2 linked regions of the Glaciimonas sp. CA11.2 genome follow. The protein of the gene in region 2 binds, or shares a complex with, the protein of the main gene of each other region. Links are inferred from orthologs where the notes say so. Each region holds a gene or a part of one and is shown on either strand. Other genes may lie near its edges.

Evidence for each region.
Region 1: the proteins of tldD (region 2) and pmbA are in contact, whole or in part, in a solved structure (PDB 5NJ9), measured with the Escherichia coli proteins. The link is inferred for Glaciimonas sp. CA11.2 from one-to-one orthologs.

The regions. Positions count from the first base shown.
Region 1 is NZ_JAVIWL010000001.1:2,957,278-2,972,624, reverse strand. Bases 5,526-8,330 are described here. They hold pmbA (metalloprotease PmbA), read right to left. Parts: upstream 7,708-8,330; coding sequence 6,343-7,707; downstream 5,526-6,342. Other genes in these bases: RGU75_RS12795 (tripartite tricarboxylate transporter substrate binding protein), read left to right, coding at 8,081-8,330; cadR (Cd(II)/Pb(II)-responsive transcriptional regulator), read left to right, coding at 5,661-6,116. Also shown: RGU75_RS12830 (hypothetical protein), read left to right, coding at 525-1,235; RGU75_RS12825 (neutral zinc metallopeptidase), read left to right, coding at 1,349-2,221; RGU75_RS12820 (MAPEG family protein), read left to right, coding at 2,307-2,699; RGU75_RS12815 (RNA-binding S4 domain-containing protein), read left to right, coding at 2,818-3,051; RGU75_RS12810 (heavy metal translocating P-type ATPase), read right to left, coding at 3,160-5,511; more of RGU75_RS12795, read left to right, coding at 8,331-9,049; RGU75_RS12790 (CoA transferase), read left to right, coding at 9,109-10,311; RGU75_RS12785 (acyl-CoA dehydrogenase family protein), read left to right, coding at 10,407-12,236; RGU75_RS12780 (LysR family transcriptional regulator), read left to right, coding at 12,597-13,541; RGU75_RS12775 (enoyl-CoA hydratase/isomerase family protein), read right to left, coding at 13,632-14,555; RGU75_RS12770 (thiolase), read right to left, coding at 14,447-15,347.
Region 2 is NZ_JAVIWL010000001.1:3,316,968-3,332,444, reverse strand. The notes cover bases 3,819-6,753. They hold tldD (metalloprotease TldD), read right to left. Parts: upstream 6,049-6,753; coding sequence 4,588-6,048; downstream 3,819-4,587. Other genes in these bases: RGU75_RS14430 (dUTP diphosphatase), read right to left, coding at 6,200-6,753; RGU75_RS14440 (GNAT family N-acetyltransferase), read right to left, coding at 3,996-4,574. Also shown: RGU75_RS14450 (MFS transporter), read right to left, coding at 539-1,759; RGU75_RS14445 (IucA/IucC family protein), read right to left, coding at 1,749-3,713; more of RGU75_RS14430, read right to left, coding at 6,754-6,913; RGU75_RS14425 (3-hydroxybutyrate dehydrogenase), read right to left, coding at 7,377-8,159; RGU75_RS14420 (acetoacetate decarboxylase), read right to left, coding at 8,169-8,915; RGU75_RS14415 (alpha/beta hydrolase), read right to left, coding at 9,225-10,205; RGU75_RS14410 (pilus assembly protein), read left to right, coding at 11,062-11,361; RGU75_RS14405 (pilus assembly protein TadG-related protein), read left to right, coding at 11,595-14,015; RGU75_RS14400 (hypothetical protein), read left to right, coding at 14,020-15,207; RGU75_RS14395 (hypothetical protein), read left to right, coding at 15,292-15,477. UniProt on the Escherichia coli protein: Metalloprotease involved in CcdA degradation. Suppresses the inhibitory activity of the carbon storage regulator (CsrA).

The sequences.
Region 1 (15,347 bases), 360 kb from region 2 along the record:
GGGCGGTTTTCGTCCGGATTATTATTCCGATGTAGTTTTCCACAATATCTACATCACCAGACGGTACGACCAAACTGATTCTAGATCACCCTATCAACGCACGAGTTTTATGACAAAACGTTTGTGCTTTACAGTACGCTTTCTGCCCCCATGCGAAGCACAAAGATGCGAGGTGAAAGACAAGTAATGTAAATCCTGAACACTATTATTTTTTTATCAGGAGAAATAAGACACCTATGCCTATTACAAGCGTATCTTCACCTTGTTATATCGGACAAGCACTGTCAGTTAATGCGGCAACGCAAAGTTGTTATCCTGCTAGCGCAGGTTCAACCGGTGCGTATGCGTCCGGCCTCAGCAGGAACGATCCCACGTCTTATTCACTTCAAACGATTAATGGGCCACCACCGTGTCCTATTAATGTCAAAGAACGAGAGTGGGACGCACTTCTGGAGGAATTACCCGCCAATCTGACTTTACAGATATGGTGCGATGCGGTATCCAGCGGTTTCTCAAAAACACCAATGGGACAAAACACCGGATGGATGTGGCACGACATTTTGATCGAAAAGAGTGATCTATCTAATTTATCTGAAGATGACCATGCGAGGCTATGCCAGATGTTGGAGGCGCTTTGGGGTGAAAGTATCAACAGTATCGGTTTTCCAACGTTTCAGGAGCAGGCGGTTGAAACGACCGAATATATATTACAGGAGGCTGCAGATAACCATGCGTTATTAAGACGGCTACCCAGAAACAATCCACTCACAATCCTTATTGCCAAACGATTCGACGCTGACGACGGACACCGCTGGGCCGCTCAGCAGCGCACAACCATGCTTGTCAATCAACTTGTCGAAGCACTTCCCTTTCTTTCAGTTCCGGCAAAATATTACGAGAGTTCTACACTTCAAGGTAATCCAATCTCTATCCTGGAAACGACTGGTATATATAAAAAAATTGAACACTTCCTATGGAATTTTGATCAAAAAACGCGTGAAAATCACCCTGAATATTGGTCTACCCGCATAACTGAACCTGTATTTGAACAGATAAAGGAGCATTGGTTTGAGCACATGAAAACCGTCAATCAACGCAATCCTGATGCAGACGCGGCGGAAATGATCAAAAGCTGGGATGAAATTAGCGCAAGTTTAACGATACAACCTTGTCCTACTGTCGATGATATGTTGTCTGGTTTTTGCGTATGTTCGGAACATGCGGACTACGGATAATATTAAAAAATAGCGTAGTGGCCATGTCACTTTAAATTTCTTGACGGTTTGAACACCTTGCCTGATCAGTATTCCGCTAAAATCATCCAGACCGTCAAAAGGGAGATCGCGCCATGAAATGGGATGGAAACCGGGAAAGTGATAATGTCGAAGACCGTCGCGGCGCAGGTGGCGGTGGTGGCTTTGGCGGTGGTCGGTCGATTGGACTAGGGACCATTGTGATCGCGCTGGTAGCGTCTTATTTCTTCGGCGTCAGTCCAATGACAGTCATCAATCTGCTCAGCGGTGGCGGCGCACCCCTCCAGTCCCAGCAGCAAGGTGCTCCGCTTGCGCCTCCTGCAAATGACCAAACTACACGATTTGTATCAACCGTTCTGGCTGACACCGAAGATGTATGGACTGAAATTTTTCGCGCCGGAGGCAAAACTTACATCGCTCCTAAACTGGTATTATTTTCTGGCGCGACCGCAACATCCTGCGGGACTGGCCAAACCGCATCGGGCCCCTTCTACTGTCCTGGCGATCAAAAAGTGTACATTGATTTGACGTTTTTCCAGACGATGAAACAACGCTTTAACGTGTCAGGCGATTTTGCCCAAGCGTACGTCATCGCGCATGAAGTCGGCCATCACGTCCAGAATCTTCTGGGGATTATGGAAAAAGTTGACAAAGCCCGGCGATCAGCAACAGAAAAGCAAGCCAACGCCCTGTCCGTCAAAGTCGAACTGCAGGCCGACTGCCTCGCGGGCGTATGGGCTTTTCATGCTAATAAAGAGCGAAACATTTTGGAGCAAGGCGACGTAGAGGCCGCATTGAACGCAGCCAATGCCATTGGTGATGACGCGCTACAACAGAAAGCCCAAGGGCAAATAGTCCCCGACTCTTTCACCCATGGCACTTCAGCGCAGCGGGTACGCTGGTTCAAACAAGGTATTGCAAATGGTCAAGTTGCAGCATGCAATACTTTTGATGCCCAAATGCTGTAACCTGCCAAAACTTTCTCATGGTCGTCATTGCAAAATGATGACCATCTCCCCTTACAAACTATCTGATTTTTATTGTGGAGTATTCATGACCATCGCTTACTGGTGCGTACTTGTTGCTGGACTAATGGCCCCTTTCACTGTTGCCATTGCCAAATGGGGTCGCCGTGATTTTGACAATAGCGAACCACGTGCGTGGCTTGACAAGCAATCGGGATTACGACGTCGGGCAGATTTTGCCCATCGCAATCACTTTGAGGCATTTCCTTTTTTTGCCGCTGGTGTCATCATCGCGCATCAGGTACATGCAGCACAAAACACCTTAAACACACTGGCACTAGTCTTCATCGCAGCGCGTCTGGTCTATACCGCGTGCTATTTAATGGATAAATCATCACAACGCTCGCTTGCATGGATTGTCGGTTATGCAGCGGTGATCGCCCTGTTCGTTCTCTCCGCGATCTCGCCAGTTGTTCATTGAATACCATAAAAAGTGCCACTTAACCTCCCCACTGACAGAAGTGACTTACCATTGAAGTAACGCTACGAATGCGAGTAAATCTGCCCGTAGCGTCTTTTTATCATTATTGGAATCCTGAATGCAACAGCTTACATTTAATATCGATGGCGAATACGTCGAGCTTAACCAACTATTAAAATTAACCGGCGTGTGTGACAGCGGTGGCGCTGGCAAAGCGATCGTCGCTAGTGGTGACGTAGCGGTGGATGGCAAGGTTGAGCTACGTAAGACATGTAAAATCCGCGCTGGTCAAATCGTCACGTTAGGGGATATAAAAATTCGCGTACTAGCTGCGGATCAAGCGGCTGAATAAACGATTGCCCCGCTCCGTCCTAAAACGGGGCAATCGATATTGCGGCAGCGGTCTTTTGAGCTGCCCATTTTTTATAAATCGTTCGTCTGATTGTTAATTTTCACCGCCCTAACGGAACGCCCGCAATAAACGTAAGCCGTTAAACACCACCAGCAAACTTGCTCCCATATCGGCAAATACGGCCATCCATAACGTCGCTTCCCCCGTCAGGGCGAGCACCAAAAATACGGCTTTGATGCCGAGCGCCAGAGTGATGTTTTGCATCAGCACGTTATGCGTTTTTTTGCTGAGACGAATGAAGTCGGGAATCTTGCGCAGGTCATCATCCATGAGTGCCACATCCGCCGTTTCAAGTGCGGTATCGGTACCGGCGGCACCCATCGCAAAGCCAATGTTTGCTTTTGCCAAAGCAGGCGCATCGTTAATGCCATCGCCAACCATTCCAACCATGCCATAACGCTTAATCAAATCGCTGATAGCGTTTAATTTATCGTCCGGCAACAAATTGCCGCGTGCGTCTGCAATGCCAACCTTCTCGCCGATAGCTTGTGCGGTGTGCGGATTATCCCCGGTCAATATGACCGCCGCTATTCCTATCGCTTTCAACTGTGTAATCGCCTCCACACTCGTATCGCGGACCGTATCGGCGACCGCCAGGACCAATAATGGTGTGGTGGCCGAACACAAGACGATGGTCGTTTTCCCCTGCATCTCCAAGGCTTCTAACTGCGCCTCTAGTATCAGGCTACAAATACCCATATCGTGGACCATGCGGTGATTGCCCAAATAGAAAAGCTGCCCTTCTACACGACCCTTTACACCAAGACCGGTCAATGCCTCAAACTCGCTAACATCGATCAAATCGGTGACATCATTGGTCAACTGCCAATGCGCTGCCACGGCGGTTGAAACCGGATGATCTGAGCGATGGGAAAGGCTAGCGGCCAAACGCTGGTATGCAATCAGGTTCGCTGTCGGGTCTTGAGGCTGGGCTAATTGGGTATCGGTCACCACAGGTTTACCCACAGTCAAAGTGCCGGTTTTATCCAGCGCCAAGGCTTTGATCTTGCGTCCCATTTCCAAATACACGCCACCTTTTATGAGCAAACCATGCTTGGCCGCCGCAGCTAGTCCACTCACCACCGTCACCGGTGTCGAGATCACCAATGCGCAAGGACAGGCAATCACGAGCAATACCAAAGCCTTATAAATCCATGGATAAAATGCGGTCCCCAACACTAGCGGCGGTAACACCGCCACCAGCAATGCCATCAACACCACGGCGGGAATGTAATACTGCGCAAACTGATCCACGAAGCGCTGCGTTGGCGCGCGCTGGCCTTGTGCCTGTTGCACACTTTTGATGATGCGCGATAAGGTCGAATTGGCTTGTAGCGCCGTGACTTTATAGTCAAATGCGCCACGCTCGTTGATTGTGCCCGCAAATACCTGATCACCGGATTGTTTGACCACCGGCATACTCTCACCGGTTATCGGAGCCTGATTAATCGTGGTCTGACCAGCCATGACGATACCGTCAAGCGGTACGCGTTCGCCTGGCCTGACGCGGACCAATGCTGCCATGACGACCTGAGCGGTAGGAATTTCCTGCCAGCTGCCAGCTGCATCTTGTACCGTCGCCTTATCCGGGGCCATTGCCATCAATCCCTTGATCGCATTACGGGCGCGATCCAACGACAGCGCTTCGATCATTTCAGCCAAGGCGAACAAGAAAATCACCACCGCCGCTTCTGGCCATTGGCCGATGACCGCGGCACCAATGACGGCCAGCGACATGAGGAAGTTCATATTCAGCGAAAAATTCCGGAGCGCAATCCAGCCCTTTTTTAACGTATCCAGGCCACCAGTAAAAATTGCCAACAGCGCCAATCCAATGACGAACCAGGAAGTTTCATTGCCACTAGTCCACGCTACGACTTCCGAACCGACGGCTGCGATCCCCGACACGCCGATCAATAGCCATTTACTACGCGCAATTTTAAAAGCGCCGTCGCCGAGTTCAGCGCTCAATCCGGTTATTCCCGTCAGCGTGTCGGACTTCAGGGCCGGGTCAAGATCAAGGGCCTTCAAAGAACTGATAATGCTCGCTACTGAATCCAGATGATGCTGCACCGTTAGTTCGCGCTGGATCAGATTGAACTGCATCCCGACGATACCGGCCATGTTTTTAAACCGGTCACGAATTAATTTTTCTTCCGTCGGGCAATCCATCTTTTGAATTAAAAACACCGCTTCCGCGCTTCCAACTGCCGCTCCGGCACTCAAAAATGGTGCATTGACAGATTGACCATTAGTGGATGTGGCAACCGGACCATGGTCGTGATGGGCGTGGGCACACTCGTGGGCGAGCTCGGCATGATCCTGCACATGTTCTTGCGAATGTGCGCGCTCGGGGTCATGCTGGTGCGCGTGCTTATGGTCGTGTTGACAACTTCCCATGCATCTCTCCTCAATTCAATATTTGATCGTCTTGCGTATTTAAAACCCTGAAGCTACTATAGAGTCAAGCGTTAGCTTTGAAAATCGCAAAAAATGTTATTTAAGCAAATTATCGTTGCCGAACGTAACCTAAGAGAGGTAAGGAAAATATGACTACCACCACACTCAAAATCGGTGAGCTATCTACGCACGCGGGGTGTCCCATTGAAACTATTCGGTATTATGAAAAAGAAGGATTACTGCCGCTAGCGGCTCGGTCGCTTGGCAACTACCGTTTGTATGGACCTAGCCACGTAGAGCGTCTGCAATTTATCCGCCATTGCCGATCATTGGATATGACACTTGAGGAAGTGCGCAGTTTGTTGCAGTTCAGGGATTTGCCGGAAGAAAATTGCGAGAAAATTAACAGCCTTTTAGATCATCACATCGACCACGTTGCTAACCGTATTGCGGAGCTTAAGGCGCTGCAATTGCAGTTAAAACAGTTGCGCAAACAATGTCATAGCGTGCAGGCAGCTAAGGATTGTGGAATTTTGCAAGGGTTGGCGAATATGGAGGATGAGCGAGTCGTTAATTTGGGCAGCCACGGTGGCGGCTGTCATTAAGACGTGGGATATTGAGAGTCCCTTCGGATTTGTAGGCGAACGATGCGATCTTGGTGACTAATACTTATGGGCAATGAGAAATCAGGAATGAGGGCATAAATAAGATGGTGTAAATAATTATCTCGATCACGCCCGCCTTCCAGTGAAGGCAATATAAATGCATGCCAATAGACATCTATATTGTTCCACCCTGATTAAACTACGACAACCGACACTAGCGCTCGTTTTAATTTCCCGCCACAGTCATGCTCTCAATCAAAATCGAGCCGGTCAAACTACTTCCCCGCGTCAATGTGTCGGCACCAATCGCCACAATCTGCGCCAACATATCCTTCATATTTCCGGCAATCGTGATTTCCTCAACCGGATACTGAATCACGCCGTTCTCAACCCAATAACCTGATGCGCCGCGGGAGTAATCACCAGTGACATAATTCACTCCCGACCCCATCAACTCCGTCACCAATAAGCCAGTATGCAACTTCTTCAACATTGCCTTGAAGTTATCACTCGCTACCGTCAGTGAGGAAGTAAGCGCCAAATTATGTGATCCACCCGCATTGCCCGTAGTCGTCATGCCTAGCTTGCGCGCTGAATACGTCGACAGAAAATAGCCTTGTACCACGCCGTCTTTCACCACGTCGCGGCGGTGCGTTTTAACACCCTCATCATCAAATGGCGCAGAACTGACGGCACCAATAATATGCGGATCTTCGACGATCTGAATGTGTGATGCAAAGACCGATTTGCCGAGGGTATCAAGCAAGAAAGTCGACTTGCGATACAACGCACCACCGGATACGGCTTGCACGAAAGCACCCAACAAACCCGACGCCAGCGGCGCTTCAAACAGCACTGGACACTTACGTGTATCAAGCTGACGCGCGTTCAAACGCGCCAATGCACGCTCTGCCGCGTAACGTCCAATTGCTTCCGGTTTGGCTAACTTCTTAGGATCACGCACCGATGAATACCAACTATCACGCTGCATTTTTCCACCTTTTCCAGCGATCGGTGAGACCGACAAAGTATGCCGCGAGAATGGGTAACCGCCCATAAAACCGCGTGAGTTGGCACTGACAAAATGCGATTGTTGTGCATAGACGCCGGCGCCTTCGCTATTGGTAATCCGCTTGTCAACGGCAAACGCCGCTGCCTCGCAACGCTTCGCCAACTCCACCGCTTCTTCGGTCGTTATCGACCAAGGCGTGCACAATTTCAGGTCACGCGGTTGCGTTTCCAGCATCTCTGCATCGGGCAAACCGGCGCAATCGTCCTCTGCAGTAAAACGCGCAATATTGTATGCCGCATCGACAGTATCTTTTAACGACTGCGCCGAAAAGTCCGACGTGCTGGCGTTGCCGCGTCGCGTGTGCCGTTCCTCACCCAGATACACGGTCACGCCTATGCCTTTGTCTTTATTCTGCTCGATAGTCTCAATACCGCCCTTGCGTACACCAACCGAAAGCCCGCTGCCTTCACTGATATCGACGGCAGCATTGGAAGCGCCTTTTTCCCTTGCATAGCGCAAAACATCTTGTGCAAGTTGTTTTAATTGGTCTTGAGAATGGAGAAATACGGATTCGCTCATATGCTGGTTTTCTTTAGTGTTAGTTGGGGGACAGAAGTCATTCGTAAGGATGCAAAAACTTTCGCCGCGATCACTGCACAGTTTAACCCACTCCTTCCTATAACTAATCGATGACCTGCAAAGCACATGTTTAACAGTCCCCGTCCGCGCTATCGCGAGCGATTTGTCAGGCGACAGGGATGTGCCGCTTCCAGCCAGCAAGGGTTAGGAAAGAAGTCTCCAATCCTGATCCGAGGCAATCATTTTCCGCAGGGAAACTAGCAAGATATCAACCTTTTGCTAATAACAGAAGTCAAATAATTAATTTTACTCCACCAATATTTCCACGCTAGTATCGGCCGATCGCCACCATTCGTGAAAATGTGAGGAATTAATGAGACGTAGTGCCGTTACTGGATTTATTTTAGCCGTTCTGACGATGACATTATCACTTGCAACGGCGGCAGAAGATTTCCCATCAAGAATGATTACCATTGTCGTACCTTTTCCAGCCGGAAGTGCCACGGACAGCATTGCACGTCGATTGGCTGGAGATTTAGGTAAAGATTTCAAAGTTCCCGTCGTCGTAGAAAACAAGCCTGGCGCCGATGGTAATCTTGCAGCGCTATTTACTCTTCGCGCAAAACCGGACGGTTATACAATTTTTGTAACCACAAACTCTACACAAGCCGCCAATGTAAGTCTTTATAAATCAATGCCATTCGACCCCAAGGCTGATTTTACGGCGGTCGCGGGACTTGTAACCATTCCTATGCTGCTCACGGTAAGGGCTGACTTCCCAGCCAAAAATATCGCTGAATTCATTGCTTTGGCAAGGAAGAGCACGCCCCCTCTGACATTTGGTAGCGGCAATCAGACGGGTCGGGGGGCTGGCGAATTGTTGAAAGCAAGACAAGGAATCGACATGCTGAACGTGCCTTATACCGGCGCGCCTCAGGCCTTGACCGACTTGATCGGCGGGCGCATTGACTGCTTCATCGCCGACCCGGTTAGCGCGACAGGTTTAGCGCAAAAGGGCTTAATACGTGTATTGGCGGTCACTAGCTCGAAGCGAATCGCGACAATGCCGGACGTCCCGACCTTAGCCGAGAGTGGTCTGCCCGGCTTCGAATTAATCGCCTGGGTTGGAGCCTTCGTTAATGCAAAAACTCCGCGTTCGGTTGTCACCAGACTTAATGCATCCATGAACACCGTTCTCACTGATCCTCCGACAGTTGGTTTTCTGGCGACAATTGGCGCAACGCCATTCACGACTACCCCCGAGCAACTTGCTAGCTTTGCGGAAGCAGATACAAAGCGATGGGCCCAGATAGTGGAAGTAGCGCACATTGAAAAAAAATAGGCATCGTCACAGTCTTGCGGTAACCACGCGCCTCATTTCTCGGCAGAAAGGCAATCTTCATGACTAACGTAGGCGGACCGCTCGCGGGAATACGTATTATTGATATGACTTCGGTATTAATGGGGCCATTCGCAACCCAAATCCTCGCCGATTACGGTGCGGACGTCATCAAAATTGAGAGCGAAGATGGTGATCTGTTCCGCCTGGCTGGCGCGATGCGAAACCCCAAGATGGGCGCGCTATTTCTCCAAACCAATCGTAACAAAAGAAGTGTGGTTCTTGACGCGAAGACCGAAGAGGGACGTTCTGCGCTTTTAGCGCTGTGTGAAGACGCGGATGTTTTTGTCAGCAATATTCGTCCATCCGCGTTAAAACGCTTGGGAATGGGGTACGAAGATGTCAAGGCCCGCAATCCCGCTATTATTTACGCTTCGTTAGTCGGTTATGGACAGCAAGGTCCATACAAGGACCGTCCGGCATATGACGATCTGATCCAGGGAATATCGGCGATACCATCCTTAATTAGCCGCACGCAGGATAGCAAACCACAATATGTCCCAATAACGATGGCTGACAAGGTGGCCGGACTTTCAGCGGCCCACGCGATATTGGCGGCACTGGTTTACAAAGAACGCACTGGCTTAGGACAAAGTATAGAAGTGCCCATGTTCGAGATCATGACGCAATTTGTATTGACCGATCATATAGGCGGACATTGTTTTGAGCCTACCACCGGACCGGCTGGCTACAACAGGCTTTTAGCGCCCGACCGCAGACCATATGAAACCAAGGATGGGTTCATATCACTGCTCGTTTATACGGATGAACACTGGAGGAAGTTTTTCCAGATACTCGGTAGGCCTGAAGAGTACGCAAGCTCACCCATATTTAACGATCACGCGACCCGCACGCGCAGCTATGACGAGGTGTATCGTTATCTGGCAGCTGTTGTCAAAACCAAGACGACCGATGAATGGCAGACCGCGCTGGAAAAGTACGATATTCCATGGGCGCCCATGCATAGCATTGAGGGCCTGATTAATGATCCTCACCTCAAATCGGTAGACCTGATCAAGACCATGGAACATCCAACAGAAGGCAAGATCAGGATGATTGCGCCTCCGATCACGTTCAGTCTGACGCCTTGTTCCGTTTATCGTCTTCCACCGCAATTGGGAGAGCACACGGATGAGGTGTTCAAAGAATTTGGTATCACGCCGAAGGAAAAAACAGAGACATTTTCGGATGTTGAACGCAGTTAGACCAGATTCCATCCGTTGCGCGTAGATCTGTTGACGATGGATGCGACTGCGTCGACGACACATCGCGATAGTACAAACATATTGGAGGACATGACATGGCAAACGATGTACCCAGCAATGATGTAACTGGCAGTAATGTAACCAGCAATCGCATCGATCCGTTTACGCCCAGTGAAAGTGAACCCGGATTCGACCCAAATGACTTCGGTCATATTGCTCCCGATTGTCAAGGTCTGAACTTCTACGAAATCGATCAAAGTCTCCAGGCCTCCGTACGCGTCCATGCGGGTCCGAAAGCATCTCAGCACTTCGCGCCCTGGTTTACGCGCTTGGGCGAGGCGGTTGGCGGCGATCTGGACCGACTGGCAAGAATTGTGGACCGTAATCCGCCGGTGTTGGAGCAGCGGGATCGATACGGCCGTGATCGCGACAGCATTACCTATCATCCCGCCTATCGCCAAATGGAGAAGATAGGCTTTGAAGATTTTCAGCTTCATTCCATGTCGCATCAATCCAATTTCTTTGGTTGGGAAGGCACAGTGCCGTCCGTCGTCAAGTACGCGGCCCGCTATCTTTTTGCGCAATCCGAGATAGGGATGATGTGTCCGTTAAATATGTCCGATGCGACCATTCATGTGTTGAAGACGTTCGCGAGCGAAGAACTCAAGCAGCACTTGCTTCCCAAGCTGCTTGCGCCCAAGCTCTCTGAGTTGTGGAAAGCGACGCAATGGATGACCGAGAAAGCGGGTGGGTCGGATGTTGGCGCACTAGAAACGGTTGCACGTTTTGAGAATGGCGTTTGGCGTCTTTACGGCGAGAAGTGGTTTGCCTCTCACACTGACGCGGAACTGGCCCTTGTACTGGCGCGGCCAGAAGGCGCACCAGCAGGCATAAAAGGGGTCGCCATGTTTGCTGTGCCCCGGTTTCTGACCAACGGTGCGCGCAATAAGTACCGCATTATCCGAATGAAGGAAAAGATGGGAACCAGATCATTGGCGACCTGCGAAGTGATGTTTGAAGGTGCTGAGGCCTACGTGGTCGGTAAACTCGATCAGGGAATCAAGCAGATGATGGACGAGGTCAACATGTCGCGTTTGTCACATGGCGTGCGGGCTGCCGGACAGATGCGTCGCTGCTTCAATGAAGCGATTCATGTTGCCCGCAACCGCAGCGCCTTTGGCAAGACTTTGATCGATCTGCCTCTTATGCGGCGCCAGATCGTAAAGATCCTGGTGCCAGCGGAACAGGCTCTCTCCTTATCCATGTTCACGGCAGCGCAGTTCGACCTCGCACGCTCCGGCTCTAAAGAAGCCCAGGATATTGTGCGGATTTTGACACCCCTTTTAAAAATCCGAGCATGCCGGGACACGATTATTGCTGCACGCGCCTCGCTTGAATCGCGTGCAGGAAACGGTATTGTCGAAGAGTGGGTCAACTCAAAGCTGGTCCGCGACGCGCACATCAGCCTGGTGTGGGAAGGTACAAGTAACATCAATGCCATTGATGTCGTGAGACGAGCGATAGGACAGGTGGGTGCCCATAAAGCGCTGAAGGCGCTGCTCCTGGAGCGGGTCCAGCAGGTGAAGGAATTGCCAGACAGCTTCAGATCGCGTCTTCTCAGCGCGCTAAACAAGAGCTTCGACTTTGCCGTCAGAGTGGCATCTTCACCGGCCAATGAACATTTGGCCCGCCAGGCCTCTAGCGGTCTATACAACGCGGCAAGTGCGGCGATCCTGGCATGGGAGAGTGCGCAAGAAAATGGTGATCCGCGCAAGTTGCTGGTTAGTCGCTTTGTCCTCGAACACCGGTTGGAGCCGATCGATCCCTTGTCACCTCCAGATGGCGAATGGGAACGTGCAGCATACGCGATCCTTTTGCAGAACGAATGCACGGTATCGCTCCCCGATATCGTCGCTCTGGTATAAGACGAACGCCTTGAGAAAGAGTCGACGACGAACAAACAAGTCGCCAACACCAAGGAAGTTCTGGTCTAGTTGCGGCCCGTCACCTGCCTGGCGAAGCCTTCGGGCATCGCCCAATAGAGCCAAGTGATTACCTGATCGGAAACACTCAAATCTCCTAGAAGTTGAGTCTGCAAAAATGCGTGTTTTATTGCAGTTTTTCAGACTCATACCATAGCAAAACTGAAGTAAGACAAACCCAACGTATGGAGTAATATTAATAATTCGACTTCTGTCAGTAGAACGCAAGTGTAGACTTACGGTTTCCTCGTTAGTCTCTGCCAAGGCAGGAACGCGATACTAACTTACTTGAGTCATTAGAAAATGATTGATATCTCCTCTCGCGTCTTGCGCGCAATGATTGCGCTCGCCGAGTTACGCAATTTTTCCTTAGCCGCGGAGCGGTGCCACGTCACCCAATCGGCGCTCAGTCAGATGGTGCAAAAGCTTGAGGGAGACGTCGGTTTGCAACTCGTCGACCGCAACCGCAGGAACGTAGGTTTCACGGCAGAAGGCTTGCGGTTTATCGCCACCGCTCAGCGGGTAATGCACGAACTCGATGAGATTGACCATGATTTAAAAGAACATGCTTCGGGTCGAAGAGGGCGAGTCAGCATTGCTGCTCTGCCATCGCTGGCAGCCCATTGGCTACCTCAAATGATGGCTAAATACTCACACGAATTTCCCGGAATCGAGCTCAATCTTTTTGATGTAGCAACTCAGCGCGCATTGGAACTGGTGCGTACGCGACAAGCCGATTTTGCCGTAACGGCAGACGGCCCCGGACGGCCTGGTCTGGAATCGCGTTTGCTGTTCAAAGAAAAATTTTTCGTTGTATGTCACAAGACACATGCCCTTGCGCAAAAAAAATACTTAGCGCTTTCCGACTTGAGTGGCTATCCCTACATCAGACTCGTCCGAACCGGCAGCATTGCGCAATACCTGGAAAGTGCGCTACGAACCGTCAATTTGATTGATACCGGTCTTGAGGTCGACCAGGTCTCGACAGTTGCTGGTCTGGTAGCTAGCAATCTCGGCGTGAGCGTGGTTCCCGAACTAACGATTCCCTACTTCGACGGTAAGCATGTTGTGGCGATTCCTATCACCTCTTCCGACCTTAATCGTCCCATATATCTGGTCTGGCCCGTGGATCGTAAGCAGTCGAAGGCAGCCCAGCAATTCATCGATCTTCTGGATCAAAATGAACTACCGATGCAACTAAAAGTGCGTCCCCATAGTAGTGCTCTTGCCGCAGTGCAAACGCGGTGATCGCGTCAGAACGCACAAAGATAATCACAGTTGACTAGAGCGAGGCTGGAAAAGTCGGCTTCTTTATTTAAAAGTGGTGGGCTGGCGCTGTTAATACCCCTTGAACACGGGGTCTCGACGCGCCGCCATCGCAGCCACGCCCTCCTTGAAATCCTGCGTGAGCCAATGCTTGTCCTGCTCCTCGGCCTCGCGGCCCATCGCAGCCTCGACCAACGCTGCAAGGCCCTGATGCAACGTTTCTCGGGTCGACACCAGTGCAATGGGAGCACTGATGGCGATCTCCCGCGCCAGTGCCTGTGCACCCTCGAGCACCCGCCCATCTTCGACCAGCACATCGGCCAAGCCCATATCCAGCGCCTCGACTCCCCCGATGCGGCGGCCTGTATAAAATAACATTGCGGCATTTTGAGGGCCGACCAGACGTGGTAAGGTGGCCGTCAAGCCAAAGCCGGGGTGGATCCCTAGTCGCAAAAAGTTGGCCACCATGCGCGTACCTGGACTTACCACCCGGAAGTCGCCCACCAAAGCAAGGCCCAGACCGCCTCCCACCGCCGCGCCCTGTACGGCGCACACAATGGGTTTTTTGGTTCGAAACATCTCCAGCGCACGGCTGTACAAACGTTTGCCAATTCCTTGAGAGCTAATGCTGTCATTGGAAAAATCGGCGCCCGCGCAGAAAGTCTTGCCACGCGAAGCCAGCACTACCACCCGACATTCATCCGATGTGTCCAGATAGCGCAGCGCATCGACCAGCCCCACTATCAGGGATTCGTCAAAGAAGTTATACGGTGGACGGCACATCTCCAACGTGGCCACACCCGCATCAATCGAGAGTGCCAGTTCAGGATGCAACGCAAAGTCCTTGAAAGACGAGTCAACACCCGCAGTAGTGCTTAAATTCTGACTCATACGGTCTCCGCAGTACCAAGAATGACGGTGGCCTGACTGGACAGCACGCCGCCATTGCCGTGCGCAAGCGCCAGCTTGGCGTTGGGCACCTGGCGCGCGCCACATTGGCCGCTTAATTGCTGAAACGCCTCTACCACAGTGAACAGGCCGTACATGCCAGGATGTACACAGGAAAGGCCCCCGCCGTTGGTATTAACCGGAAGTTTGCCACCCGGCCCAATGCGTCCACCTTGAACAAATGCGCCACCCTCACCTTTCTTGCAGAATCCCAGGTCTTCGAGGAACAGGATGGTGTTAATGGTAAAGGCGTCATAAAGCTCGACCACATTGATGTCCGAGGGTGTGTAGCCAGCTTGCGCAAAGGCGCGTTCGCCCGACAGTTTGGCGCCTGTCACGGTCAGATCAGGCATGCTCGCGATATCGCGATGGGTGGTCTCCGCCGCTGCGCCCAGCAAGTAGGCCGGTGTGGCAGACAAGTCGCTGGCGCGATCCGAGCGGGTCATGATGATGGCAGCTGCGCCGTCAGTGATGAGGCAACAATCCAGCACGCTCAACGGTTCGGATACCATGCGCGAGCTCATGTACATGGACATATCCAGTGGTGTGCGAACAAAGGCTTCGGGATTAAGCTGCGCCCATCCACGGGCGGCCAGGGCCACCGCGCCAAGTTGCTCGCGGGTCGTGCCGTACTGGTGCATGTGCCTGGCTGTGGCCAGCGCGTAAGACGACGATGGGAGTAGCGGTTTGTAAGGTTTTTCGTATACCGACGATTGAAACGGCGTCATCAGCTTGCCGGAAGCACTGCGCTGGTTGCTGCCGTAGGCTACCAGCGCCACGTTGCACTGTCCGGTCGTGAGGGCCAGCGCCGCCCACATCATATGGGTCAGAAAAGCGGAG
Region 2 (15,477 bases):
TCCTGGCTAAAAAGTGACTGGGAATAAAAAAACCGCCATCAGGGGCGGTTTTTTTGAATTTCGGTTTGTTCTGTGATTACGAACGCTTACCGCTTTTCACCGCCGTGGGGCTGGAATAGCTAAAATAAAAATAAAAGTAAGTGTTTGAAAAAGACATTTTTTCGCGTAATTAATGAGAACTATGGACCAGATAATGCAGCAATTTTGAAAATTAAGCAAGCACCACCCAATTACCACCGAAAAATTATGTGCGTTATCAATCAGAAACGCAATCTGCACTCGCAGAATAATGCCTTATAATCAATTCTTTAAATCATCCAACGTAGGGTCGCCATTGGCCATTTGTGCATCGTGACCGAGTTTTCAAGGCGCGGTTCAGAGACAGTTCCTACTGAGAATTCGGTTTCGGAAAACGTGATATTAATCGCAGCCACCGCGTCGAACAATGACCATTGTCCGACAACATAACGTTTAGTTTTCGGATGGCTTAGGTACATGTGTCAGAACCTGCTGACTCAGCCGATGACGTGATCGCCAATTAATGCAATACATCCTCGATATTAGGAAGAAAGTAAAAGCGTAGCACGCGGATTCCGAGCGCTGCAAACAGGTACATCACTGCGACAAACCAGAATCCTGCGGTCAGGCCACACCACGCAATAGCGGCCGTCCCGCACCCAAGGCCAAGTAATGCGCCGGCCTTGGCCGCACTATTTCCCAGCCCCATAATGTAACCTTGAATGCTGTCGCTGCTGGCACGCGACAATAGCGCATAAAAAACCGGCAATAGTCCACCTAGCCATATCCCCCATAGAAACCGCACGGCAATGAACGCAGTAATGTTGGTAGCCAATGCCTGCAAACCCACGGTGACTGCACACAGCAAGGTAATGCGTTCGACCGTTCCCAATGCGCGCGCGTCAGATTGCTTATCGAAGTAGCGCGCCCAAAATGGCGCCGAGAGCGTTAGACCCAAGGCGGTGACTCCGTAGCAAAGTCCAGTCACCCACGCCGGAGCCAATAATACGCTATCGATATAGAGCGCAAAGAAAACTTGCGGCATCATTTTTCCGGCTTGTATCAATACGATTGCTAGCAGCAATCCGATCCAAAAAAGGGATAGATTACTAGCGTTTTTTTTGATCATACAAACGCTACTGCGTGGCTGTGGCAAACAATTTCGCTGCGGCGGTAAGCATGCAGTCGCAGCTATTGCGCATGACAAACATAACCCGGTTGCGACCAAATTTACACTTTCAAATCCGGAATAGGCATATAGCCACCCACCGAGCATCGGCCCCGCAAAAGAGCCAATTGCCGTCGCCGTTTGTAGCTGTGCGATCAGAAAGGTACGTTGTTTAGGCGCACTCATACCGGCCCCGTAAGCTTGTGCTGCGGCGATGAAGCCAGCAAAACCACCCTGTACCAAACGTGCAAGCAAGATGCTGGTGACACTTCCCGCGATTGCGACCCATAATTGGGTTATTGCGAGCGCAAACAGGGCACGCAATAACATCGGTTTGTGTCCAAATCGATCCCCCAAACGTCCCCATAGCGGCGTCGTCAACATCGCCGCCAGCATCGGACCAGCATATACTGCACCGCCAACGATACTGGTCATCTGTGGTGAAAGATGGCCGAGGGAGCGCAGATAAACTGGCCAAAAAGGGCCACTCATTTCGAGTGCTCCCATTGATACCAACTGAATCCCGTACAGCCACCATAACGCACGGCGGCTTTGAGCTGACTCAGTTGCCATTGATCCTTGCCGTATCACTTGGATCTAGCCCAACAAGTGGATTTGACATAGTACGCAACTCATCGTCGGCGCTTTCCGTCAGACGCATTCGCATAAACGATTTTGCAGGCCATGCTTGTTCCATTAATAGCGCGTGTTCCTCCTTCCACAATGTAGGGGCGATGCGCGGCTTCAAATGGTCGAAGGCATCTTGCATTACATCGCGCAGAACCGTCCACAGTTTTTTCTCTGGTAAATCGTAAAGCTGCGTTAATAACAGAGCCAGTTCACCCAGATGGCAAAGAAAGACCGCATGCAATAACTTATCGCGCACCGTTTGACGATCCTCAAATACGGTCTGATCAGCCTTATAACAACGCAATGTCAACCCTGCGACCCGGAGAGCCTCGGCATGAATACGGATATCACCAAAATCACGCAATAGTAATTTTTGTGGCATGCCGTCCGCGTCGATCAGTACAAAACTATTCTGTTGGTGCGCCTCAAAACCTATGCCGTACAACAAATAAGCGCCAAGCGTAGCGGTCACCACAATCTGCGCATACTGGTGGAAGAAGGCGATCGCGCCTTGTGCATTATCCTGAAAAGCGCTTGCAACCAATTCCGTCACTAATGCCGTCTTTTTACCACTGTTTTGTATAGATGTTGGGGCAAAAAGTGCGCCTACAGGAATCGGAAACATGCCGTCCTGAGCGTGATGCATGGGATTGACGCGATACAAAATCGACAGATGCCGGGCGTGCTCATCATTACCTTTCGGATCAATATAATGCAAGCCGATCTGCTCGCAAACGATGGCCAACGTATCACCGAAGCCCTGCTCTCTCGCAAGAATTTCCTGTAGTAGAGCGCTCACCCGCGGGCCCATTTGGGCTGACTTTGGGGAAAGACTTCGCTGCACACTCGTCAACCGTAATGAGATCGGTAATTTCATCATCGGCAAATGTGAAGAGCGTTGTGGAACGACAGTTCGAAAGGACATAGTTGGCGAAGCCACGCACGTGACCTCGTTAAGTAGAATTAATTTCCGATCAGCGATCTCAAGCGCAAATTCGGTCGGCAAATGGCGTTGTGCCTGCCATGGATGCATCGGCAACGGCAACCATTCAGAAACGGTTAAATTACGCGCAAGCAAAGCCTCTTTCCATATTCCCCAAACCTGCGGAAAGGTAAGTTCGAACCAATCCGAATAAGTAGAAAAGCCAGACATTCCTGGCATGTTTTCTATATGCATAACGTCGGCACGCACTGCAGCGACTTCGACTTCGATGCTGGCTTCGAATTCAGGAGACATGTCAAATACCTCCTGCTTTGACATCCCAAGTTTTGTCTTATAGTTTGGATGCCATGGATGTCCCAGAGTGCCCCATTGTTCAAGAAACAGACAGCCATTAAAGCGCTCGCCACCTTTGTTGTTTCCTGATTTTTTTTGCAACCAGGAAATCATTCCTTCCCCCATCGGTATTTCTTGCTCAAGTCTACGCGCCCAAGATTGACGGTAAGCCAGACAGAGCGTGTCGTTCTCGGTGCTATTACGTAATTCGGCTTGCAGCCTTTCAATGTCCGGCTTTGAAGTCGCTACTTCAAACAGACCGGCCAAAATATTTAGCGCTTCGGACGGGGTCGTCACTTTAATCGGCCTTTGATGATTTTTCAAATAATGAATATGGCCATTCAATTGCCAACTCCCCGCCATTCCCGCCTTCAAACCATCGAAACGAAACAACGTTTTACTTCGCCAGTGCGGCAGCCAGACCGCATCACTCGCGGGATCAAAAATTAACTGATCAGAATCGAGTAATTTTTCGCGAAATAAGGCCTGCAACAAGAGTTGCAAACCACGTTTATTGGCTTCAGCTCTGGCCAGAGTCCATTGTGTCTGCGTCAAATTTTGAGGAAAATTATCAACACGTTCCGTCAAATTGCTAGTGACACTTAGAGTAGTTTGAATCATATTAGAACCCTTCCCGTGCAAAAAAAAATGAGATCCAGGCCACCTCTTCCGCCAACTTGAAATCGATCAAGCGATGGGAAAGAGATGAAACTTCCGATAAAGCCATAATTTAATAATGAGAATCATTCAAACATGCTACTTAAGTTGACACCACCAATCCTTGATCGGCAAACCGATACTTTTTTGAAAAAAAAGAGGACAGCTTTACGTGAAAAAAATCTTCGCGCAAAAAAAAACCGCCATCCGTGGCGGTTTTTATCATTCGAGAAACATCGGAGAATGCTAAGACTTACGAATTTTTGCAATAGTTTCGTCGTGCATGAATGTCGACGAATTTGGCATACTGGTGGTTATCATTTGAATGTGAGGAATGCCATCTTCATCATACACTTCACCGATCCGCTCAAAACCGTAGCGACCATAGAACCGTTGCAAATGCGCCTGCGCACCAATTTTAATGGCATGCCCGGGAAATAACTTCGCGACTTGCGCCATCGCTTGATTCATCAAGGCATGTCCGGCGTTCATGCCACGCAATGTTGACGCGGTTACGACCCGACCAATTGACGCTTCTGCGTAAACAACACCGGGCGGTGCGATGCGCGCATAGGCTACTAAACCGGCGTTGGGCAAATAGCCGAGTCCGTGCCAGCATTGCTGATCAATCCCGTCTGCATCTTGAAAAACACACTTCTGCTCTACAACGAAGACTTGCTGACGCAAAGCCAACATATCATACGTCTGGGAAGCGCTCAAATCTTGAAATGGAAGCCAACTCCAGTCGAGCATCCGGATATTTTCCTGATTATTTTTTACCTCGTGCTCCGACTTATCAGCGACGACAACCTTTTCGACCATCATGCGCCTTTCGCTTTTAAGCAGTTCCACCTACGGTCACGCCATCAATCCGCAACGTTGGCTGTCCCACGCCAACAGGTACGCTTTGACCTTCTTTACCGCAGACGCCCACGCCTGGATCAAGACGCATGTCGTTGCCAATCATCGACACGCGATGCAGTACGTCAGGGCCATTACCAATAAGCGTCGCACCCTTGACCGGATAAGTGACCTTACCGTTTTCGATCATGTATGCCTCGCTCGCGGAGAATACGAACTTGCCGTTCGTTATATCGACCTGTCCGCCGCCGAAATTTACCGCATATAAGCCATTTTTGACCGAAGCTAGAATCTCAGCCGGATCTTTATCACCGGCGAGCATGTAGGTGTTGGTCATCCGTGGCATCGGAAGGTGGGCAAACGATTCACGACGTGCATTACCCGTGACCGGCATCTTCATGAGACGCGCGTTCATGGTGTCTTGAATATAACCTTTGAGAATACCGTCTTCGATCAGCGTGGTGCACTGCGTTGGATTGCCTTCATCATCAATGTTCAGCGAGCCACGACGGTCCGCCAGCGTTCCGTCATCGACTACCGTTACGCCTTTGGCGGCAACGCGCTCTCCGATGCGCCCCGAGAACGTGCTGGAACCTTTGCGATTAAAATCGCCTTCGAGGCCATGACCAATCGCTTCATGCAACAAAATACCTGGCCAGCCATTACCCAGCACCACGGTCATTGGACCGGCAGGAGCGGGACGAGCGTCCAAATTCACCAAGGCCGCTGCGACTGCTTCAGCGGCATATTTTTCCAGCAACTCATCGGTAAAATAACCGTAACTATAACGACCGCCACCGCCGCTACTACCCATTTCACGTCGACCATCTTTTTCTGCAATAACAGTGACTGATAGTCGTACCAATGGGCGAATATCGGCAGCAATAACGCCATCACTTCGCGCTACCAGAACGACGTCATATTCACCAGCCAGCCCGGCCATGACTTGCACGACGCGCGAATCTTTAGCGCGGGCTATGCGTTCGATTCGCTCCAGCAATTTTACTTTTTCAGTTGCATCCAGCGACGTTAAAGGATCGTTGGGCAAATACAACGAGCGACCGCCTTTTTGCTCCATGACACTCGCTATTTTTACTTTTCCTGCACCTTGACGCGCAATGGTACGCGTCGCAATTGCAGCATCGTGTAATGCGCGTTCCGAAATTTCGTCTGAGTAAGAGAACGCCGTTTTATCGCCAGAAACCGCGCGTACACCGACGCCTTGATCAATGGAGAAGCTACCGGTTTTGACAATTCCCTCTTCCAGACTCCAGCCTTCGCTTTTTGTAAACTGAAAATAGAGATCGGCATAATCCACCTTGTGCGTGAACATCGTCGCGAGCGCTTTTTGCAGACTGGATTCATCAAGGCCGAAAGGCGTTAGCAAAACATCGCGTGCGACAGCGAGCGCTTGTAGATTGGGTTCAAATGGTTTCATATTATTAGGTGCCTTGCAATGTGGACAGATTAAGCTTGATTGTAGAGCATCCAATTGCTGGCTGCAGTAAACAACCTAAAAACAGCCCCCAAATAGCCTAAAAACAATACGAAAACCGCATCAAGGTAATCCACGAGGGCCAGGTAATGCGTCAATTGTCAGAACGATCACTTTGCGCACAAATGATGGGTTGAGGCAACAAAGCATAAAAAGCGTAACGCTCATTGAGCAATGTGTAAATTTGCATTGAAAAATTAGCAGCCGCGGGATCAAGATAGGAGACAATTTCGATCAGATGCGAGTTGTCCTCTTTCCCGCCCCATACTTTGGTGTAGCGCCCAGTTTTATAGCCGTGGTTTTGGCGGAAAACATTTAATACATGCTTAGCAATATATAAGACCATAATCTGGTCCCAGTTCAGACAACAGGCACGACACGTGACCTCCAGCAAAGCCAATTCGTTGCGCCCACTAGCAGCAAAAGCCGCGATTAGCTCCAATAGCTTCGGTACGTCGCACTGCGCCAACGTATATTCTTTGCCATCAAAATGGCAGCTTTCCAGTTTTGGATTGGAGCGACTTAATAACACGCTTGTCGCTACATTCAGGTTCCCATCACATTCACTAATAAGGTGAGACAAGCTGAAGTGCAACATATCAATGAGCTCAATCTGCACTAGAGAAAAATCTCTTGGCTCGCTACTCCACCATTTCCATCCATAGTGATCCAGTGCTTCGACAGCCTCAACCAGTACACCGCGTAAATAGGGATATCCCGAACCTAACCAATTATCATCAACCTTTCGATTAATTTTATCTTGCATAGCCAGGATGATTTCTGCTTGTCTCACATTTATTTTTTCCACGATGACCTATCTTAGATTGTTATTCGCTTCGATTCACTATAAACGAGATGAATTCATTCCCAGCAGGTAAACCAAGACAATTCTGCCAAGATAATTCTCTCTTTATTAGCGCAACCTAAAACAGGTTTTCATCGGGTCGTAGCGTTCCATTGACTTCTTTCTGAGGTCAACATATTGCAATGATTTGATCAGGTGAAATTTTTCTAAAAATCTGCCTGTATTTTTTTTCACCTTCCTTTTTTACTAAAGTGAAAAGAAAACGTGGACGAACACCAGCGTCACAGCTTAAAAATAGAGCGTGAAATGAGAGGATGTAATTAGAAGAATTTTAACGAATTCGCGCAATCAGATAGCACACGATGTGCGCCACCTGATGCGGATTAATTTTAAGTATTGCGGGCGAATCTCATAAATCAAAAGTGTTACAAATTATAGTTTACAGCGGCGACGATGATTATCTGGATCATTGCATAAACCAACCATGACTCACCACGATCGACTGGCCAGTCAATGCATTAGATTCGAATCCCCCAAGAAATATGGCTGTTTGCGCGACATCATGTACCGTCGTGAATTCACCGTCCACGGTATCTTTCAACATCACGTTTTTGATAACCTGATCTTCAGTGATTCCCAATTCCTTGGCTTGCTCTGGAATCTGCCTTTCAACCAGCGGTGTACGCACAAAACCGGGGCAAATGACGTTCGCGCGAATCTTGTTCTTTGCACCTTCCTTGGCGACTACTTTTGCCAGACCGATCAAACCATGCTTAGCGGTAACATACGGTGCTTTCAGGGGCGAGGCTTCATGCGAATGCACCGATCCCATATAAATGATCGAACCGCCCGTTCCCGCCTTGATCATTTCTCGCATAGCCGCGCGCGTGGTCAAAAAAGCGCCATCGAGGTGAATCGCCAACATTTTTTTCCAGTTATCCAACGTCGAGTCAACGATAGGCGCGATAATCTGAATTCCCGCATTGCTGATCAGCACGTCAATACTGCCAAAAGCGGCAACCGTATCTGCGATTCCCTTATCAACCTGCGCTTCATCCGTGACGTTCATCGCGACTGCCATTGCAGTACCACCGGACTTATTGATTTCGTCAGCGGTAGCGGTAGCAGCGTCGAGGGCCAAATCGGCGATCACAACTTTAGCACCGGCACGTGCGTATTCAATGGCGATTTCTTTACCGATACCGCTGGCTGAACCCGTAATTAGTGCAACTTTATCTTTTAATGACATAGCATTCCTTTACTTTGAATTGGCGAGATAATCATAAACAACAGTGCCGTGCGGCAACGTCAGATCGGACATAATATGTACAGCAGAAATCACTTCAAGCACAGGCAGATCAGCTATCGGTGCCAATGCATGGGGGCGTAAATCAAGGGCACCAGGACCGCTCCACGCACCTTTGATCGTCACATCGGTGAGGCTATATTGAACAAGTTCGCAGATTCGTGGCGTCCCGTCAACATGTGGAATAATCTTTAACAAAAAGGTCGGTGCTTCCAGCGATTTTTTGATCACGCCTGCGTCGAGGGGTAAATGCTTATAGCCCATCGTTCCAACGGCTATCTGGGTATCACTATAGGAGAGCGTACCAACCATCGTATCTTTATGCACTTTTAGCTGTGGTTCACCCATCTTTTTTGGAAAACCCCACAACTCCCGACCACCTGCAATTGGCGGCTGGTCATTCAAATACATACTGTGAACGTATCCTCCAGCAACACCATCCAGCATTACCGGAATAACCTGTCCCGATTCACAATAATGCCCAAATCCGGTTGAATCCGGCATCTTGATAAATTCAAATTTGACGATGGGTTCAACAAATTGTAGCGGAGCAGGAATAATCTTTTTTAATGCTTCCGGATCTGTTCTGTAAGTGATGATCAAAAATTCCCGATCAACAAAACGATAAGGTCCGGGCGGAAAGGCTGGATTATGAAACGGCATAGCAAACGCGTTGCGGCGAATATCTTCTTCAGTCATAGCGCTTCCTCATGATAAAAAATACTACAGCCAATATCGATTTATTGAATCTAAAAAATATAGGGTAAAAATGATTCACGTGCTCATGAACGTACTAACAGGAATCGCTGCGCATCAATCAAGCTTGAGTACACATAAAACACATGCGATGTACACAACACATGTGTCTCTGAATTATGCCTTACCGGCAGCGAGGCTGCAGAAAGCTTACCAAATTAGATTACGAGGGAGTTGCGTTGCCTTGAACACAATTTTTTATCGAGAAAGCACCTTTCTAGTAATAACAAAAAATTGACACGACCCCCTACTTCACGATTGTTTAGCAAGCCATTCCAGCAGTATTTTATGGAAATTTTCTGGATCTTCCATCTGCGGGGCATGACCAAAACCAGGAAATTCAACCAACGTCGCTTGTGGAATCATTTTTGCAACTTGCTTGCCGAGGTGAGAATAATGACCGATGACGGCCTTCACTTCAGGCGGCGCCACATCACTTCCAATCGCGGTGGTATCGGCGTCACCAATCATCAACAGGGTCGGCATCTTTAAATTTTTAAACTCATATACAACCGGTTGCGTGAAAATCATGTCATATATCAGAGCCGAGTTCCAAGCCACCAATTTTTTACCCGGCCCCTGATTCAATCCCGTCAGCATATCTACCCAGCGCTGATACTCCGGCTTCCATCGTCCAACATAATACGTATTCAACTCATACTTTCGAATACCCTCCGATGTCATCTTGAGTTCGCGCTCGTTCCATTGGTCCACCGTTCGATAAGGTACGCCAAGTGCCTTCCAATCTTCTAATCCAATTGGATTGACCAGGACCAATTGATCGACCTGCTGTGGATACATCAAAGCATAACGTGTAGCTAACATTCCTCCGGTGGAGTGGCCGATAATCGTCGCCTTCGTGACTTCCAACTTTTCCAACAACCCATACGTGTTGATCGCCAGTTGCTGGAATGTGTATTGATAGTGTTCCGGTTTGGTTGATGTACAAAAGCCGATTTGATCTGGTGCTACAACCCGATATCCCGCGCCGCTAAGAGATTTTATGGTCTCTTCCCACGTTACGCCGCAAAAATTTTTACCGTGCATTAGTACGACAGTATGGCCATTCGGCTTAGTGACCGCAGCCACGTCCAGGTAACCCATTTGCAAATTAACGCCTTGTGATGAAAAGCCGTAATGCTGCAAAGGATAAGGCATTGAAAAGCCTTCGAGTTCAGGGCCATAAGTTGGTGCAGCCTGCACGATTGATGACGCCGCACCAAAAAAGGTCATCAGTAAAAAACTGAACGACCTAAAAGAGGGCAAATCTGGCATAGGATTTTTTCGGAAAAATGTGGTTATAGAAAAGGAAAAATATTCTGCGTAACGATAGCATCTGGCGCTAAAGAAGAATCTGTTTATTGCGACCAGTTTACGACCAAAATTCTCATCTCGGGCTTCTCCCATTTTTCTATATGAGAAAAATGATCCAAATCCGCTTCTGGCATGCAAATTTTGCGGTGTCACATTGCCGTAATACTTGCCTATTTCCGTTTCAAGTAAGCGCTGCATACCTAAAAAAACGATACAAAAATATGTAAGAATGCACGAAATAAGAACGCTCGTACGCATCTTTTGCGCAAAGCAAAAAACGCCATACAATGATTTTTATAGCAAAAAATGCCTATTTTTCCGCCCTAAAATTCACACTATTTAAATTAATTTTTCAGTTAAAAAAATCCGTGAATTTCATAGATAAATGATCTTGAAACAGAATTATTTTTAGTGCCATGGCACAACAATTGCGTTAGGGAAATTAAAAAAAGTGCCGCGTATAATTTTGAAAAATACCTAAAAAGACAAAGAGCACTATCGAATTATGTCGATGAAGTAGTAAAAAATGCTCCTGAATTGATGCCGCCCGGCGCTTCAGCAGTTGTGAATCCTGACAGAATTTGCCGAAACTATCCGGCAACGAGCACCGCAAAGCAATCCCAAAAAGAAGCCCTCGTACTACTGTAAAAAAGCACCGTTAACATTCGTTTTTTGATGTTGGCTACGTAATTGCATAACTGCGGAAATTTTTTTGTGACTGTTTTGCTTGCAACGGGGAATCGTCCCACAACCACGCGTCTTTAGGAGATTTCAAATGGCTACGCTTTCACTATCCAAATTCCGTCACATTAAAAATATTAAAACGGCATTGCGCCAACGTGGACAAGGAATGTCGGAATACATCATCATCGTGGCATTGATTGCGGTCGTAAGTATCGGTGTTTTTGCAGCCTTTGGCAGCACCATCCGCCATCAGGTTGCAGGTATGGCTGCAGAACTGTCTGGCAGTAACGGACAGACAGAGATTACTGCCGCTGGTACCGCAGCGACGCTGGCCGCCACGAGGGCTGCTACACAACGCACTATGAAAGATTACGGTACAGATAACCGTTAATCGCCCCACAAACGGTTACCGGTATCTGTCGCTAATCCTGGAGACAACAACTCTCGCGTCGCACATTTTACAGCGACGCGAGAAAATTTTACGGGAAAGAGTTGCCTCACTACCGACGGGCAGACTAGTCACGCAACAAAAGTGTTTGACCATGCGAAATCATTAATCTATAAAAACTTTGTTCAAATACGGGGCGCAAATTGAGACGTTTATCACCATGCGCTAAAGAAAGGATGGCGAGCGCCGTATGGCGCAACAGCAAAGCTGTGCACCAACATCGCCCTTCCCGCTCTATCGTCGCGCGTCAGCGTGGTGCAGTATTACCAATCGCCATCTTCTTCGCCGCTGTATTATGTCTCGGACTATTTGCGGTCTATAACATGGCGCAAGTAACCAGTGAGAAACGCCAACTAACGAACGCCGCCGACGCCATTGCCTATAGCACCGCAAATGTCGCCGCTGAGGGCCTCAACTACACCTCTTATACCAACCGCGCCATGATCGCCAACTATCAGGCGGTCGGTCAAATGACGGCGATGTGGTCCAACATGACTATGTCCGAGGAGTACTGGAAAAACAATTCAGTGGTGATGAAAGCGGTTGCCGCACTGGTTAAATATATTCCTTATATCGGCACAGGTCTATCTGGCGTTCTCAACGCAGTCAGTAAGTTTTCCACCTTTTGGGACAAAATCGTTGATGGTGTGCGCGTTACCAGTCAGGTATTGGCTAACGTTGGCACGGCGACGACCTCACTGACTAATTACGCTATTTTTGCATCGCAACAAGTGCATCTCGCCACCACTGCCTCGGCCATGATCTCGATGCAGAGCAATCTGCTGGCCGCCAATGCGCCACAAGCAGAATATATACCGCAGACGATCGTGTATCAGATTGGCAAAAGCATGGTTGACTTCGGCAGCATGATCAAACTGCATCAACCGCCGCGCAAGTTCTTAGGCGACACAGTGATGAAAACCGACATGCCGAACAGCACCGGTATTAAACACAATATGGTGCATGCCCTGATGATGGACGAAATGTTTGGCTTCACCAGCAATATGGCTGGGCGACGCCTGTTTCCAAATGCAGTAGGTTTATGGACGGTAGACGGTTGCAACCTGAGTGCCATCAACGGGATATTAACCGGGTTATCGACCAACGGCCTTGAACAGATCATACCTGCGCTCGCTGGCAACACCGCTGCTGATGTCATCGGCCCCGTCATCGAAGCCTTCATGAATACTGTCGGAATCATTGCTAGTCCGATCATGTGTCTGTATGAACGCACGGGTGGGTCACGTGTGATCCAGATGCAGGACGGTACCTACGCGTGGAGCAATATTGACATCATGGAAATTAATCCACATCTGTTTAATATTCATATCCCGATGGCGGGTGCCGTGACGATGTCCAAAGTTGGTCGTCAGGGACTAGACAAAAATCAAGAAATACCTGATGACCTGAAAAAGTTTGTTGACGTGGTAAATGGCAACGACGCATGGAAAAGATCCTTTTGGGGCGAAGCGGTCGCCATTGACGACTGCATGTATTTCACGCTCCCAACCGGCGGTGTGTACGCACCGCGCCTCGGCGGTGCCTGTGCGTCACTGAATGCCGGTGTGGCGAAAAAATATTACGATCGCGGCGTGATGAATATTGCCGAGTCTTCTGCCGATAGAGCAATGAAAGGCCAAGCCCAGATTGCGAATGCCACCGAGGTAATTAGCAATGCAGCCACTGCCACTTTGGCACCGATAATTCAGGCAGTCGGCAGCAGCATTAACTCCACCAGCTCGGCGTCATCTTTAATCAACCTAGCAGATGCCAACGCAGGCAACACCACTGGCGTATTGGGTGGCGCACCAGCTGGTCTTCCCGCATCCGGTTCAGCATTGAACGCGCCAACCCCAGGCAGCGGAGATCCGGCGGTAGGCATTGCTAGTGGTCTAGCACAACAAGCTGCCAATTTTGCGAACCTGTCGAGTCAGGGTAACAACGTCTCTTCGGCGGTTTCAAACGTGTTGGGCAACGGCTTCACCTTACCCAACATGTCCTTTACCGATCCGGTCAACGCGCCAGACGCATTTACTCAATTCCTTCTAAAAGCACTGGGATTGAGCGATTTAATCGATGTTTTGGGGATGCGCACTTCGCGCGGGACCGAAACGTTATTCCAAAAACCTGGCTTGGGTGGCGTGATTGCGGCCGATATGGGATTGCCGGCCGAACGTTTCGGTTTTTGGGAAATGCGTCACGCGAATCTTGGTAACTACCGTGTTCAAAACGCAGACCGTGCCAACGGGGACAGCAGCAATATATTTTTGGCTAGTAAGGAAGTCCAAAACAATGCCCTAAAAGATATTGGTCCATCCTTTGTGGTGGCCTTGCAGGAAACGGCAGAGAAACTGCCGCTGCGCTCAGAAAGCAAATTTAATCTTGGACGTGCACCGTTGAAGGATTATGACGCCGAGACCAAACAAAGTTATCTGAAAGCGATCGGCAAGGCCCGTGTTTACTACCGGGCACCAGTGGAGCGCTGGACCTCTCGAATGCAGGTTATGTCACACGCCAATCTGATACTGCCATACTGGAATGCAAGGCTGGAAGGCCTGAACTATCCGGAAAAATCTCTATTCTTCCTGATCGACTAGCCCTATGCGCAACCCAGCTAAACGCCCAGCCAAACGCCAAAGCAAGCCGACCAGAGTGCCCTATCCAACCTTGCTGCAACCACGCCGCCAGCACGGGCAAGCGCTGGTGGAATCAATTCTGGCTTGCAGTATATTTATGGTGTTAGTTTTTGCCTTGCAGTGGGTATGGCGTTTTGGCGAATTGAAACAATTAAATACCGAGGCCACCCGCTTTGCGATTTGGGAACGTACGGCATACAAAAGTAATGGCGATGCCGACTTCCAATCATTATTTAGTGACGATGCAGATCTGGCACCCAAGGTCTTTCGCAATGTTTATCTGACGCCACGCGGTGCCAGGCTTTCGCAGGCCAACGGTGGCGGCGATTTGCTGCAGGACCATCCTGACTGGATGAATACTGCAGCGCGCTTTTTTTCGAATACGTTTGCAACAGCTACCTTTTCTGCCGTTGCCAATAGCGCATTGACCGTCACCACAAACGCCAATAAAGTCCCGGGCGGACCGATGGGATTCGACCCCACGCACAACACGCTGACCAGACTTAAACTGGATGACCAATCGTACGAGCAAGTCCAGGTTACCGGCGCAATTGGACTCAGTGATTTCATTACCGCATTCATGCAACAACGATTTGGCGTGACGCCGCCAGTTGGATCACCCAGCGCAGGAACCACCACGCCAACCCGCTTGGGTAGTTTGACCATGGTGACCAATTCCTGGTCTGCACCACCGGCAGTTGGCAGCAAGCGTATGTTTGAGGAACTCAACCCGTTGGGGCCAAGCAATTATGTGGGAATGGTGCTGAATAATGGCCAATACGCCAACCTGTCGCAACTGATCGGCGGCGCCTCTGGATTTGGCGCCAATTACCGCGTCGATAAGGTGGGGATTAATCCCGCGCAGATCTCCTCGTTGGTCTCGCAAGGAATGAGTTTCAATTACGACAGCCTGAAAAATCCAGCGGATCTTTTCAAAATTTTTAAACCAACTGATGATTACAAAGAAACTTTCCAATTTAAGGGCGGACCACCTTTTGAAGGCGATTACGTTGGTGTTGCCTGCACTTCCAACGTGCCACGCTCTATCCGCCTAACGCAATATACGCAGGACGAACTCTGCCCTGCGGGGATATTGCGCGCCCGCACCATTTCCATGTTCGACAACCCGGCGCTACGCTTTGTCTCACCCTAGTTCACCAACGTTAGGATCAACCACGATGCAAAAGTTAACCGTTGTCACAACCACGACAACTATCACCATGGTGAAGTGTGCCGATTGAAGAATCTGATCGCAACGTGCTTTTGGTTGTGCGCTCTGGTATCCACCAGCGCCCATGCATTTGACAGATGGAAAGGTGGAGAACAGTTACTTCTTGAGGGAATTCCTAAAGATTGGGGAATGACCAGAATGGCCGATGAAATCGAGGTGAACGGATTGCCGATGTTGATCTTTCAAATCGAC